DNA from 2 places in the Thermosyntropha tengcongensis genome. Region 2 is predicted to be linked to the other one. Evidence: riboswitches for the same ligand, from Rfam matches in the RefSeq annotation. Region 2 holds a riboswitch; the other holds the start of a gene.
The links. A riboswitch is a leader RNA that binds a small molecule or an ion and turns the genes downstream of it on or off. The one in region 2 is predicted to bind cobalamin.
Positions count from the first base shown of each region.

Region 1 (6,363 bases), 450 kb from region 2:
CGGGATGGACAGACCGCTGGTGTACCAGTTGTCTCGCCAGGGGCACAGCTGGGTAGCTATGTCTGGAATGGATAAGCGCTGAAAGCATCTAAGCGCGAAGCCAACCCCAAGATGAGTTCTCCCACTCCGGTAAGGAGGTAAGATCCCATCGAGTCTAGGTGGTAGATAGGCCGGGGGTGTAAGTACAGCGATGTATTAAGCCGACCGGTACTAATAGATCGAGGTCTTGACCTAGGAGCCTTGAGGTGATGAAAGCGCTATCTGCAGTTTTGAGGGATTCAGGGAAGAAGAATTCCTGGTGACGATAGCGGAGGGGAAACACCCGTACCCATCCCGAACACGGAAGTTAAGCCCTCCAGCGCCGATGGTACTGCAGCTGAAGCTGTGGGAGAGTAGGTCGTTGCCAGGATTTATTTTTTTCTGAAACATCTCTGAAACAGGGGACGGTTCTCTGTTTCAAAATGAAACAGAGAACCGTCCCCTGTTTCAGGTGAATTTTTTTCTTTGTAGGAAATATTTTCAGGGTATTTTTTTCGCACTTTTCGACAAAATATAAGTATTATTAGGTTTCCTATATTGGCATGGTCATTGCATGGATATAAGACAGGATTATATGTAAATTAAAAATTTTTTAGAAGGAGGGACGGCATAAGGTTGCAGTTGGCTAAAGGAGGTGGCGGAAAAGGTAAAGATTTAGAAAATTTTACTGGCTATTTTCTTGTTTGGTCGTACTAAACAATGCACTGTACTAAACAATAAGGAGGGTTTTGATGTCAGTAGAAACTGTAAGCCGTGAAGTGAATCCGGAAATTCGTTTTCACATCGAGGACAAACCTTCTCTAGCAGTGGCCATTCCTTTAGCTATTCAGCACATCTTGGCTGCTTTTGCTGGTGTTGTTGCTGTTCCTCTGGTAGTTGGCGGTGTTTTAAAAGTTCCTATTCAGGATTTAGCATTTATAGTGAGCTGTGCACTTTTTGCTTCCGGACTGGTTACCTTTATTCAATCCCGCGGAGTAGGGCCTGTGGGAGCTAAAATGCCTTGTGTTATGGGAACTAACTTCGGATTTGTTGGTCCTTCTATTGCTGTGGGAAGTAAATTAGGATTGGGTGGCATATATACTGCTACTATAGTTGCCTCTCTTACTGAGATTATTTTAAGCCGCTTTATTCCTCAGCTTAGAAAATTGTTCCCTCCTATTGTTACTGGTTCTGTAGTATCTTTGATCGGATTAACCCTTATTGCTGTAAGTATTGACTGGGCTGCAGGTGGCGTGGGTGCTCCTGACTACGGAAGCCTTTCCAACCTGGCGTTGGCAATTTTAGTAATGATTGTGGTAATTCTTTTAAACCAGTTTGGGAAAGGTATGATAAGTGCCTCGGCTATTCTTTTGGGAATAATCTTTGGTTATATTGTAGCCTTCTTTATGGGCAAACTTGATTTTACACCGGTTGTCCAGGCTGCCTGGTTTTCCGTTCCGGTTCCTTTGAAGTATGGTTTCCATTTTAGCTGGGCAGCTATTTTACCTTTTGCTGTAGCTTATGTGGTTTCGGCGATTGAAAGTATCGGAGACCTGCTGGCTTTGGGTGAAGCTTCGGGCAAAAAACTAAATGATGATGAGCTGGCAGCTGGTATCCTCTGTGACGGGGTTGGTGCTGGAATTGCTGGAATTTTCAACTCTGGTGCTACTACTACCTTTAGCCAGAATATCGGGGTAGTTTCTCTCACCGGTGTGGCCAGCCGCTATGTAGTTATGCTGGCAGGTATAATCCTTATGCTGATGGGGCTTTTCCCAAAACTGGGAGCTTTAATTGCTATTATGCCCAATCCGGTTTTAGGTGGAGCAGGAATAATCATGTTTGGAATGATTGCCGGTGCTGGTCTTAATATAATGAGACAGGAAAATTTGACCAGAAGAAACCTTATTATCATTGCTGTATCTTTTGGACTCGGTTTAGGAGTAACCTTTAGACCGGATATTTTATCCCATCTGCCGGAAGCACTGCAGATTCTTCTCTCTTCTGGTATTGTTACCGGTGCTATTACGGCTGTGGTACTTAATCTGCTTTTACCAAGAGACAGGGAATATGATGCATAGATTGAATAGAAATTGATTTTAAATCTCCCTTAATGGGGGATTTTTTTTGACAGGGGACGGTTCTTTGTTTCACTTTAGTGAAACAAAGAACCGTCCCCTGTTTCATCTGTTTCATTTGAAAAGGTTTTTGATATCCTTGCTATTAGCATATTTTTGCTTTAAAATATCTTCTAGCTTTAAAAATGAATAGGCTTTGCTGGTAACAGCCGTTTATGCGGCTGTTTTAAAAGGGAAAGCGGTGAGAATCCGCTGCAGTTCCCCCTACTGTGTTAGGGACGAAACCGGCATCAAATCCACTGTATACATGCTTTGGCAGGAGCCGGGGGTGTATATGGGAAGGAGCCGGGAGTAGGATGACCTTAAGCCAGGAGACCTGCCAGCAGGGCGAAAAAATCTGACTTCTGGGGATAAGAAGGGAGGAGAAAAGGATGGTGCGAAAAAAGCCACCTGACCTGCGTCTGACCAGTTAGTCGGGCGTTTTTTTATTTTTGGCAAGCATTAAACAGGGAGGTTAGGAAAAATGAAAAAAAGGTCGGTATGCAGGTTTTATTCGATACTGGTGGTGCTTATTTTATGGCAGCTTATTCTGGGTTTTTCTTATGTCCTGCCGGTAAAGGCAGCAAGCGATGACGATATAAATGAGGCGCTTACGAAGGCCTGCCTTTATGTTAACAGCAATATTGCGGCTTTTGGCGAAGGTGATGGAGACTGGGCGGCTTTGGGGCTTAGAAAAGCGGGAAATCTGGAGATAGCTCTTTTAAGCCCGCAAAATCCGCAAAAGCCTTCGGATTATGCCCGCTTAATCATAGGCGGACTGGCCAGGGGTGAAGATGTGGCAGGCTATGTAGGTACCCTGCAGAGTATGCAGAAAGCAGGCGGATATTTCAGCTCAACTGACAATGAAGATACCCTGAACCAGACTATCTGGGCAGTAATTGCCCTTAATTTGGCAAAGAAAAATGGAATAAGTGTTTCTTTTAATGAAACCGGGGCGGTAAATTATATATGTTCCAAACAGAAGCCGGAGGGTGACCCTTATGCCGGCGGGTTTGACGAAAGCGGCTGGGGGGTAGATATTGACTCGACCGCGCATGCCCTTGTAGCCCTGGCACCGTATAAGAATGACGGAAATGTAAATGAAACGATAAACAGGGCATTGGAGTTTTTAAAGAACAAGCAGAATGATAAAGCTGGTTTTGGGTTTTATATCTGGAATGGAGAAGAAGTCCAGAGCGAATCCCCGGATTCTATTGCGGCAGTCATTGAAGCTCTGGTAGCCCTGGGCATAGATCCGCAGGGAGATGAATGGAAAAAGGATAACAAGACTATGGTGGATGCCCTGCTCAAATATCAGCTGGAAAATGGAGCTTTTTATGCTCCCTGGAAGCCTGGTGAGGCAAACACTATGTCTACCCGCAGTGCGCTTCTTGCCCTGGCTGACTTAAAGAAGGTAAACGGAGGTTATGTTTCCAAGTATAATAATTCTCTTCCCCCATTGGAGAGATTATATATAAGCATTACTGTGCCTTCTTCTCCAAATGCGGGAACTGACTGGAGCTTTTCTATGAGGATAAATAATCCGGAAGGACAGGATAAGGAAACCCTGACGGTGGCAGGGCTTTACAGGGTAGAAAAAGACAAGCCGGAAAAGATGGTGTATTACACCTCTCTGGCCAAAAATGTAGCTGCCGGCCAGAGTGAAAGCATAAGCGGCGGCATGAGCATTATAGAAAACGGAACCTATGAGGCAAGGATTATGGTGTGGGACAACTGGCAGAACAGAACTCCGCTTGCAAAGCCGGTAGTGTTTAAGGTAAACAGCTAAAAGGGGGAGTTGAGGGATGAAAAGAGGCAAATATAAATTTTTAGCTTTTCTTATCTCCCTTTTCCTCTGTTTAAGCCTTGTCCTGCCGGCGTGGGGGGCAGAGGCCAGTGTAAGTGGAAATACGGTTGTCATAAGCGGAAATGACGCTTCCCCTTTGAGCGGGGTAAGCCTGGTGGTAGAAAAGGCGGATGGGAGCAAGAAGGCTTATATAGGGCAAACCTTGAGCGATGCCAGCGGAAGCTACAGTTTCCGCATTATCCTGCCTGCGGGCAGTTACCGGGCTTATCTGGGAGGAGGAACAACGACAGTCATTGCCAGCATAACCGTAACTGACAGCCCTTCTTCCCCTGGCGGGGGAAGCGGGCAGGAGGTAGAAAACCGGGCCTACCTCAGCATAACAGACGATAATGGCAGAACTGTCATAAGCGGGGATTTCCCCCTTATGGATGGGGATACTGTACTGTCATTTTTGAGAAGGGCAGCTATGGCAACCGGTATAAGCCTGGAAGTGGAAGGCGGCTATGTGAAGAGCATTAACGGCCTTGCCCATAAAAAGCCGGGTTATCCGAGGAGCGGATGGAAATACCGGGTTAACGGGGTTTATCCGCTAATATCAGCGGCAGATTATGTTTTGCGAAAAGGGGACCGGGTAGAATGGGTTTATACCCTGGATTATACCAGGGATCCGGATGCAACAGGTTTTGAAAAACCGAAAGATGCTATTCTGGTTTTGCCGGTTAAGGAAGAGCTAAAAAACAGATATGAGGAGAAAATTAGGGAAATAGGGGATAAAAACCTGGTTTTAAATCTGGATAAGCGAATGGATGCCAAGAAGGCTGAAGAGATAAAAAAGGAGCTGGAAGCTAATCTGGTGGAAGCAGAAGGAAGGCTGGACGAGAAAGGAGGCGTCCTGGGGGATAAGGAAGCAGTTCTTATAGTTCCTGCTGACGCGGTAAACCGGAGCCTTAGGTTTACCATAAGAGAAATAAGAAAAGATGCTTATCCCGAAGCTAAAGGGTACCGTCTGGCTTCCGGGGTTTATGATTTTGGGCCGGAGGGCATTAAGTTTTTGAAACCGGTTACCATAATGATAAAAATGCCTGTTTTCCCTGAAGACAGGCTGGATAAACTGGTTTCAGCCTTTTATGATGAAAAGGAGAAAACCTGGAAGACTCTGCCGGGCCTTATCGATGCTGAGGAAGGGGTAGCTTTTTTCAGGACCGAACATTTTACCAAATTTGCGGTAGTGGAGAAAATGGAGGAAGCTAAAAGTGAGGAGAAAAAGGAAGCTGTTTGCCAGTTTGCCGATGTGGACAAAAATCTGGCCTGGGCTGAAGAAGCCATCTACAGCCTGGCTGCTTCCGGAATAATAAAAGGAACCGGGGAAAACAGGTTTGAGCCTTACCGCAGCATTACCAGGGCGGAACTGGCTTCTATGCTGGTAAGGGCCGGGGGAATTGCTGCAGGGGAAGAAAAGGCGGCTTTCACCGATGTGAAAAAAGGAGACTGGTTTTACCGGGATGTAAATGCAGCTTATGCGAACAATATGGTTAAAGGCTATCCGGATGGCACCTTTAAACCAGGAAAAGAGGTGAGCCGGAAAGAAGCGGCAGTTATGCTGGCAGGGCTTTATACCAAAGGCCTGAAGCAAAAAGAGCGGGCAGTATTCAGGGATGAGAAAGCTATCCCTCTCTGGGCCAGGGATAAGGTTTACCTGCTTCAGGAATCCGGCATAATGAGCGGGTATCCGGATGGGACTTTTAAAGGCGACAAGAGCCTTAGCCGGGCAGAAGCGGCAGTTATTATTTACCGCATATTGAAACCTGCTTCCTGAAATATAAAAGGGCAGGGAAGCTTTCCTGCCCTTTTTAAAATATTAAAGACGGGTGATGTGTTTTGAGGAAAAAGGTATTATCCTTATTTTTAGCCCTGGTGCTGGCTTTAGGTCTCTTCGGATGTATTCATGCGGAGAAAGAAAATTCTGGCTTAAAGCCAAAAGTAAAGATAGCCGAAAGGGCTGAATTAGCTGAGAAAAGCGAAGATAAAAAAGAGCCTTTAGCAAGAAAGGAAGATGGGCTAAAGGAAAAAGCCAGTGCTGAGCAGGAAAAGCCAGAAGAGGAGAAAAAGAAAGCTACTTTAAAAGATGAGAAGGCATTAAGGGAAGATACAGGCAAAAACTTAAAGGAAGCCCATCTGGCAGTCACTGCCGGCTTTGGGCGCGATGTTGTCCTGGACAAGAAAATTTCTTTTGTGCCGGGAAGTACGGTAATGGAAGTTTTAAAAGGGAATGCCAGGGTGGATACTGGCTATGGCGGCGGTTTTGTAAACGGGATAAATGGAATAGAAAGCAGCAAGGGCTTTCCTCCCAGAGACTGGTTTTATTATGTAAACGGTATCTGTGCCGCTTCCGGAGCAGGGGAAAAGAAGGTTATGCCGGGGGAT
Region 1 covers NZ_AP042437.1:407,975-414,337, forward strand. Annotated here, with positions in the region: rRNA gene ACZ42E_RS01910 (23S ribosomal RNA) at 1-234, shown strand, start outside; rRNA gene rrf (5S ribosomal RNA) at 295-409, shown strand; gene ACZ42E_RS01920 (nucleobase:cation symporter-2 family protein) at 771-2,096, shown strand; cobalamin riboswitch at 2,277-2,491, shown strand; gene ACZ42E_RS01925 (prenyltransferase/squalene oxidase repeat-containing protein) at 2,617-3,921, shown strand; gene ACZ42E_RS01930 (S-layer homology domain-containing protein) at 3,938-5,755, shown strand; gene ACZ42E_RS01935 (DUF4430 domain-containing protein) at 5,818-6,363, shown strand, end outside.
Region 1: another riboswitch for cobalamin. It lies ahead of ACZ42E_RS01925 (prenyltransferase/squalene oxidase repeat-containing protein); the one in region 2 lies ahead of ACZ42E_RS11160 (energy-coupling factor ABC transporter permease).

Region 2 (6,363 bases):
GCCTTTATTGATCAATATAAAATAGTCAGCCCATGACCAAGCCAAATCTATATCATGAGTAGACATAACAATCGTAGTACCTTCAGCTACCAGGCATTCTAAAGCCTCAAAAAAAGAAGTGGCTCCTTTGTGATCAAGGCCTGCTGTAGGCTCATCCAGCAAAATCACTTCCGGCTTCATCGCCAGCACCCCCGCTAAAGCCACCCGCTGTTTTTGGCCAAAACTAAGCTCATGAACTACTTGTTCTCGCATTCCCAGCATGCCTACTGCTGACAAAGCCTCCTCCACCCTCTCCCTTACCTTACCCGGCGAAAATCCTAAATTAGTTGGCCCATAAGCTACATCCTGGGCAACCAGCGGACATATGAGATTAACATCCGGATTCTGCATAACTATTCCCACTTTTGTTCTGAACTCTTTTAGCTCATTGCGGGAAAAGCCAATTTTCTTCCCTTTAAAAAATACTTCCCCTTCCTGCGGTTTTAGCAAACCACACATGACATAGAGCAAAGTTGTCTTACCCGCCCCATTGGGCCCCAGTATGACAATCTTCTTGCCTTTTGGAAGGTCAAGAGTAATTTTTGAGATCACATATTCCCTGTCATATTTAAAGCCTACTCCTCTTAAACCCATTATTGCCCAATCATTATTCATCGATATCCTTCCCCTATAACATGTAAAAATCAATTTGGTACAAGCTATTACACGCCTCCTAACACCTTGCTGAGCACAACAACAAGAGCCCCTGACCCCCATATGGCTGCCAAGCGAAAAAAATTCAACGGTTGATAAAGCTCAACCACAGGTATCTTGGCCTCTACCCCCCGAGCCTCAACTACTGTCTTCATTTCCTGATAGCGCGCCATACTGGCCCTAAACAGCCCAAAAACAAGCAAAACTACTGACCTTAAGGACTGCCTAAAGCCCACATATCCTAAACGAAGGTACTCAGCCCTAACTATCCTTTCTCCCACTTCCAACAAAATCGCGATAATTCTATAGCTAATGTAAATTATTTCGCAAAGTATCCCTTTAGCACCTATCCCTTGAAAAGCAGAAACTAATTCTAAAACAGGCGTGCTGAGTGCCAAAAAAGTTAACGCTCCTATCATTATCATTGTTCTAATCCCTACTTCTGAGGCAGCACGCAGGCTGTAAGATGTTATCCCCCAATTTGTCATGCCTATTTTAAAGCTTAACAAACAAGTATCAGCGGGATTAAAAACAAGCGCGATGCCTACCAGGCTAAAAACCAAAAACCCTGCTGGCAGTATGTAAATTTTCAGGTAATCAGATAACCTCACCCCTCCTTTTATCGTCAGGAAAAATACTATAAGCCACAGCACAAACTGCAGAATAAGCTGAGATAAATAAAAGCACAAGATCATAACAACCAATGCCAGGCTTAATTTTTCTAAGGGATGATAGTCCCGCCAGTAACTTTTCCAGGCATAGCTTTCAATCAGCATCTCTATTTCCTCTCACCTTATATCCCACATAATAGCCAATCACGCCTGCTCCTAAAGCTGCCTGCAGAGCAAACAAAAGGCTCTCAATTTCCCCGCTGGGAGGCTCAAACAGCGGTTCAAACCAGACCTCATAATTAGGCGCTACTTCTCCCACTACCTCTTCAGCCTTAGAATCAGCGCCTCCAAAAACTTCCTCCCCATTGCTATTAACTAGCCATAAAGGCACAATACATATTAAAACTATCAGCACCAAAATCAATGCTTTCGTTTTAAGCGACAACATCACCCTTTTCCCCCTCTGCCAGTACTCCAATCAAAGAAAGCTCCTCACGGCCATATTTAATCAGCATATCAAAAACTAAAACACTTACAAACCCTTCCACCACCGCTAACGGGATCTGAGTCACGGCAAATATCGAGCCAAATTTAGCAAATGAAGCCCATAAACCTCCTACTGGATCAGGGAAAGCCAAGGCCAGCTGCATAGAAGTGACAACATAGGTAAACAAATCTCCCAAGCATGCTGCTAAAAACACATTTACTGTCCAGGGCAAGCGCAATTTCTGCCCCGCCTTGTAAACAAGATAAGCCACCACAGGCCCAGCAATCGCCATAGAAAAGGTGTTAGCCCCCAAAGTAGTCAACCCCCCATGCGCTAGCAGCAAAGCCTGAAAAACAAGAACTATCAATCCTAGTACCGCGACAACTGAAGGCCCAAATAGTATAGTAGCCAGCCCAGTGCCTGTAGGATGCGAGCAGCTCCCTGTTACAGAAGGCAATTTAAGGGCAGAAAGCACAAAGATAAAAGCTGCCCCAAAACCCACTAACATCTTAGTTTCTGGATATTCCTGAACCATCTTTTTTATCTTGCTCGCTCCATAAGCCACGACGGGCGCAGCTGCTGCAGCCCATAAGGCACAATGTTCAGAAGGCAAAAAACCTTCCATAATATGCATGATAAACAACCTCCCCTATATTTTTAAAACTCGCGAAAAATAATATGCCTCCGACTCAGCCAGCGAGACGGAGGCACCTTACAGGCACAAATATCCCCACCTCCCTTTTACCCGTCCTCGCAGGCCTTAAAGGGTACAGCAACTGGCAGGTCTCCTGGCTCGGGTTCATCGAATCACGCACCTTCCCAGGAATCCCCAGTGGCATTCTACGCAATCCATCCCCCTCACAGTGGCGGGACCGCACCGGATTTTCACCGGTTTCCCTTTTAAGCCCAGCACAAAACTGGGCACCAGTTGCCTTACTCAATTAAAATCAAACTATATTTTACAACCTAAAAATTTTTTATACAAAAATATTATACCTAATTATTGAGCAAGAGTAAAAAATTATGATGCATAAAATTAAAATCTTATCAATATTCTATACCTGGTTGAGAAGTTATCCCCTGTTTATAATGATGTTTTACCTCCATAACTTCACTTACCATATCCGCCCTTTCAATAATCCCAGGCGGAGCGTAACGTCCTGTTAGAACCATTGTAACATGTTCAGGTTTTAGGTCTATAAGCTCCAGGACATCACTTTCTTTTAAAAGACCAAAACTTACAGCCACATTTATTTCATCTAAAATAACTAGTTCATAGCTGCCATCTTTTAAAATCTCTCTAGCCAGTTCCAAGCCTTTTTCCGCCAACTCCACATCTTCACGACGCGGTGTCCCTTTTCTCACAAAAGAAGACATCCCTCTCTGAACCAATGTAAAATTGGGAAAAAAACGAGCAGCTTGAATCTCTCCGTACTCCCCTCCACCTTTCATAAACTGAATCATGTACACTTTTTTACCATGCCCCAAACACCTAAAAGCCAGCCCTAACGCCGCAGTAGTTTTGCCCTTCCCATTTCCTGTATATACCATCACCAACCCTTTTTTCACCCAGGTTCCTCCTTCTTGGTCTTTATTTATACCTTTATGCAAAATCCATACCACCTTTCAGACCAAGAAGCAGCTTTATTTTTCCCACCTGCTCTTCGATATTTTGCCCGATTATAGTCACCACCTGCTAATTTTTTAGCATTTCTTGCGACATATCCTCCATTTCAATCCCTAGTATTTTCATTTTATATTGGAGAGTCTGCCGTGGTATGCCTAGCATTTTGGCAGCTTTGCTCACAGTGCCATGCGCTTTTTTCAACGCCCTGCGTATAAGCTCTGCTTCCATAGCCTGCAAAAAACTTCGCAAATCCTGATCCCAATCTATCTCTTCAAGATTTATTTCTTTATCGCTTATTTCGTAAGCATTCTTTAGAATATATTCTGGCAAATCTTGCAGCTGAATAAATTTTCCGTCGCAGAAATTAGCCGCGTATTCTATGACTCCCCGCAGCTCCCTTATATTCCCCGGCCACTGATAATTCATCAATACTCCCTCAACCTCACGGCTTATCCCTTGGATATCCTTGCCCAGCTGACGATTAAACTGGCTAATAAAAGACTTTACCAAAAGCGGTATGTCCTCCATCCTTTCCCGGAGAGGGGGCAACCTCAAGCTCATAACATTAAGCCGATAAAATAGATCCGGCCTTAGCAGCTTTTTCTCCAGCGCTTCCTGAGGTTCCACATTGGTAGCGCTCATAACACGCACATCCACCTTTCTCACCTTATTATCACCTATGCGCCGCACATAGCCTTCCTGCAAAAAACGTAACAGTTTAGCCTGCAGATCAAAGCGCAGACAAGTAATCTCATCTAAAAACAACGTCCCGCCATCAGCCAATTCAACAAGGCCTGGCCTATTTTCCGCTCCTGTAAAACTTCCTTTCACCGTGCCAAACAAAATAGCTTCCATGAGATTTTCTGGCAAAGCGGCACAATTTTGAGCAATAAAAGGTCCTTTCCGTCGTGGGCTAGCATTGTGGATTGCCTGGACTAACAACTCTTTTCCCGTTCCAGTTTCCCCATAGACAAAAATAGGGAAATTGCCGCGCGCCGCTTTTAGCATCTTTTCTTTTATTTCTTTTATCGTCATTGATTCGCCTATAATATCATCAAAAGTATAATATGCCTCTTCATTTACGGATAAATTTTTATCCAGTTTTCGATATGCTTTAACTTCCTCACGAAGGCCAATGACTTTTTCCATCAAATCTTTTATTTCCGAAAGATCTTTTGATATATCAACAGCCCCCCGTATTTCCCCATCAATAATTACGGGAATGGTGCTGGTATAGAGATAAAACTTGCGCCCATGCAAATTCATTATCTCCTGTTCCTGCTTAAGGCTAGGCTTACCAGTACGCAAAACTTTCAATATGGTGCTTCCTTCTTCTGACAACGAGGGGAACATCTCTAGAACATGCTTGCCAATGGCATCCTCCTGCGCTATCCCATCAATGCGCGAAGCTGCTTCATTATAGTATATGGTGTACCCATCACGATCTGTAACCTGAATCCCCCAGTCCAGGTTCTCTAAAATAATTTCAAGCACTTTGCGGTAAAACGCTTCTGTCGGCTGGCCTGCATCCCCTTTTTGATCTTCTCTAGACATTAAGACACCCCCATAGTTTAAAACAGTTATGCCACTGTGACTGTTTATAAAAACTCACAGGAGCTCTGCTGTTTGTAAGTTTAAAAAACGTTTTCCCTCCATAAACAGCAGAACCTATGAAAACATTTTTGTCACTTTTAACTTTTCCTCTCTCCACCACAATTCCTCAGCAAATTATCCTAAAAAGATTCAAAAAAGCCCATTCGAGATTTTACCAAAACCATATAAATCCTTGCATTTAAAACTGAAATAAAGAATTAAGCTATTTAATTTAATAATATAATCGTTTAAATACTTAGATTTTTATAGCAAATTGTTATATAAAAGCCCCTATAAACTTCCTAAAAACACCGGCAATTAATAAAAATAACTACCTTTTAAATTCACCTAGCCTACTAGTGGGAACAACCTTAGCACCACAGGAATAAACAAAAAGCCAGAAATGCTTATATCAAATGATATGATTACCTGCCACACACAAAAATGCACCATTTTACATAGTTACATAAGCCTATGTATTTTTTCATCTATTTAAAACTACTCAATATATCTTTTTTATTCAAAACAACTTACCTAAATAGAGCAAATATTTGTAATTTTATCCATTTTTGTACAAAAATTTACATCTCAGACGCAAAAACCGACAATCCTTTTATTAATATATTTTATCACATAACTCATAAGACTAAATAACCAAGCATAAAAAAATAAAACTTTTTAAAAAATTTTGACTTTAAGGCAAATAGTCACCATGCACATCTCCTTTTCACAATCCCTGTAATCAACTATAAAAAACCTGAAAATCCTCTTAAACTTGAGCAAAAACAACTTCCACACAACCTATGACAAGTCATGTGGAAGCCTCCAATCTAAAAATAATTATATAAGCTCATTTCCCAGCAGTTTTTTGTTAAAAAGCTGGTTATGGAATCAACCCTTTGCCTGTTCCGCAGCCGCTTCATTCACAATAGGCACCAGCCTCGTTTTATACTTGACTTTATAGATAATAAACAGTAAGACGAACAAAGGCAGCCCAAGATAAAGGCTCAAACGTGCGGCTGGATCAAAATACTGTCCAATCATTACAAAAACAATTACAATTATGGATATAATAGGTCCAGCTGGATAAAAGCGAGCCCTGTACTTCAGGTCTTCCAAACGATACCCCTGAGCTTTGTACCACTTGCGGAACCGGTAATGGCTTACTGCAATACCCAACCATGCGATCAAACCAGCCAGACCAGAAGCGGAAAGCAGAGCTACATAAACAGTATCTTCAGCATACAAACCTGAAAATAGGCTAAAAGCTGCAATTATCATTGTAAACAATACCGCTATTACCGGAACCCCGCGGCTGTTAGTTTTGCCCAAACTCTTAGGTGCCTTACCTT
Region 2 covers NZ_AP042437.1:2,278,278-2,284,640, reverse strand. Annotated here, with positions in the region: gene ACZ42E_RS11175 (energy-coupling factor ABC transporter ATP-binding protein) at 1-654, opposite strand, end outside; gene cbiQ (cobalt ECF transporter T component CbiQ) at 702-1,469, opposite strand; gene ACZ42E_RS11165 (energy-coupling factor ABC transporter substrate-binding protein) at 1,459-1,752, opposite strand; gene ACZ42E_RS11160 (energy-coupling factor ABC transporter permease) at 1,739-2,425, opposite strand; cobalamin riboswitch at 2,553-2,735, opposite strand; gene cobO (cob(I)yrinic acid a,c-diamide adenosyltransferase) at 2,839-3,360, opposite strand; gene ACZ42E_RS11150 (sigma-54 interaction domain-containing protein) at 3,488-4,972, opposite strand; gene ACZ42E_RS11145 (amino acid permease) at 5,903-6,363, opposite strand, start outside.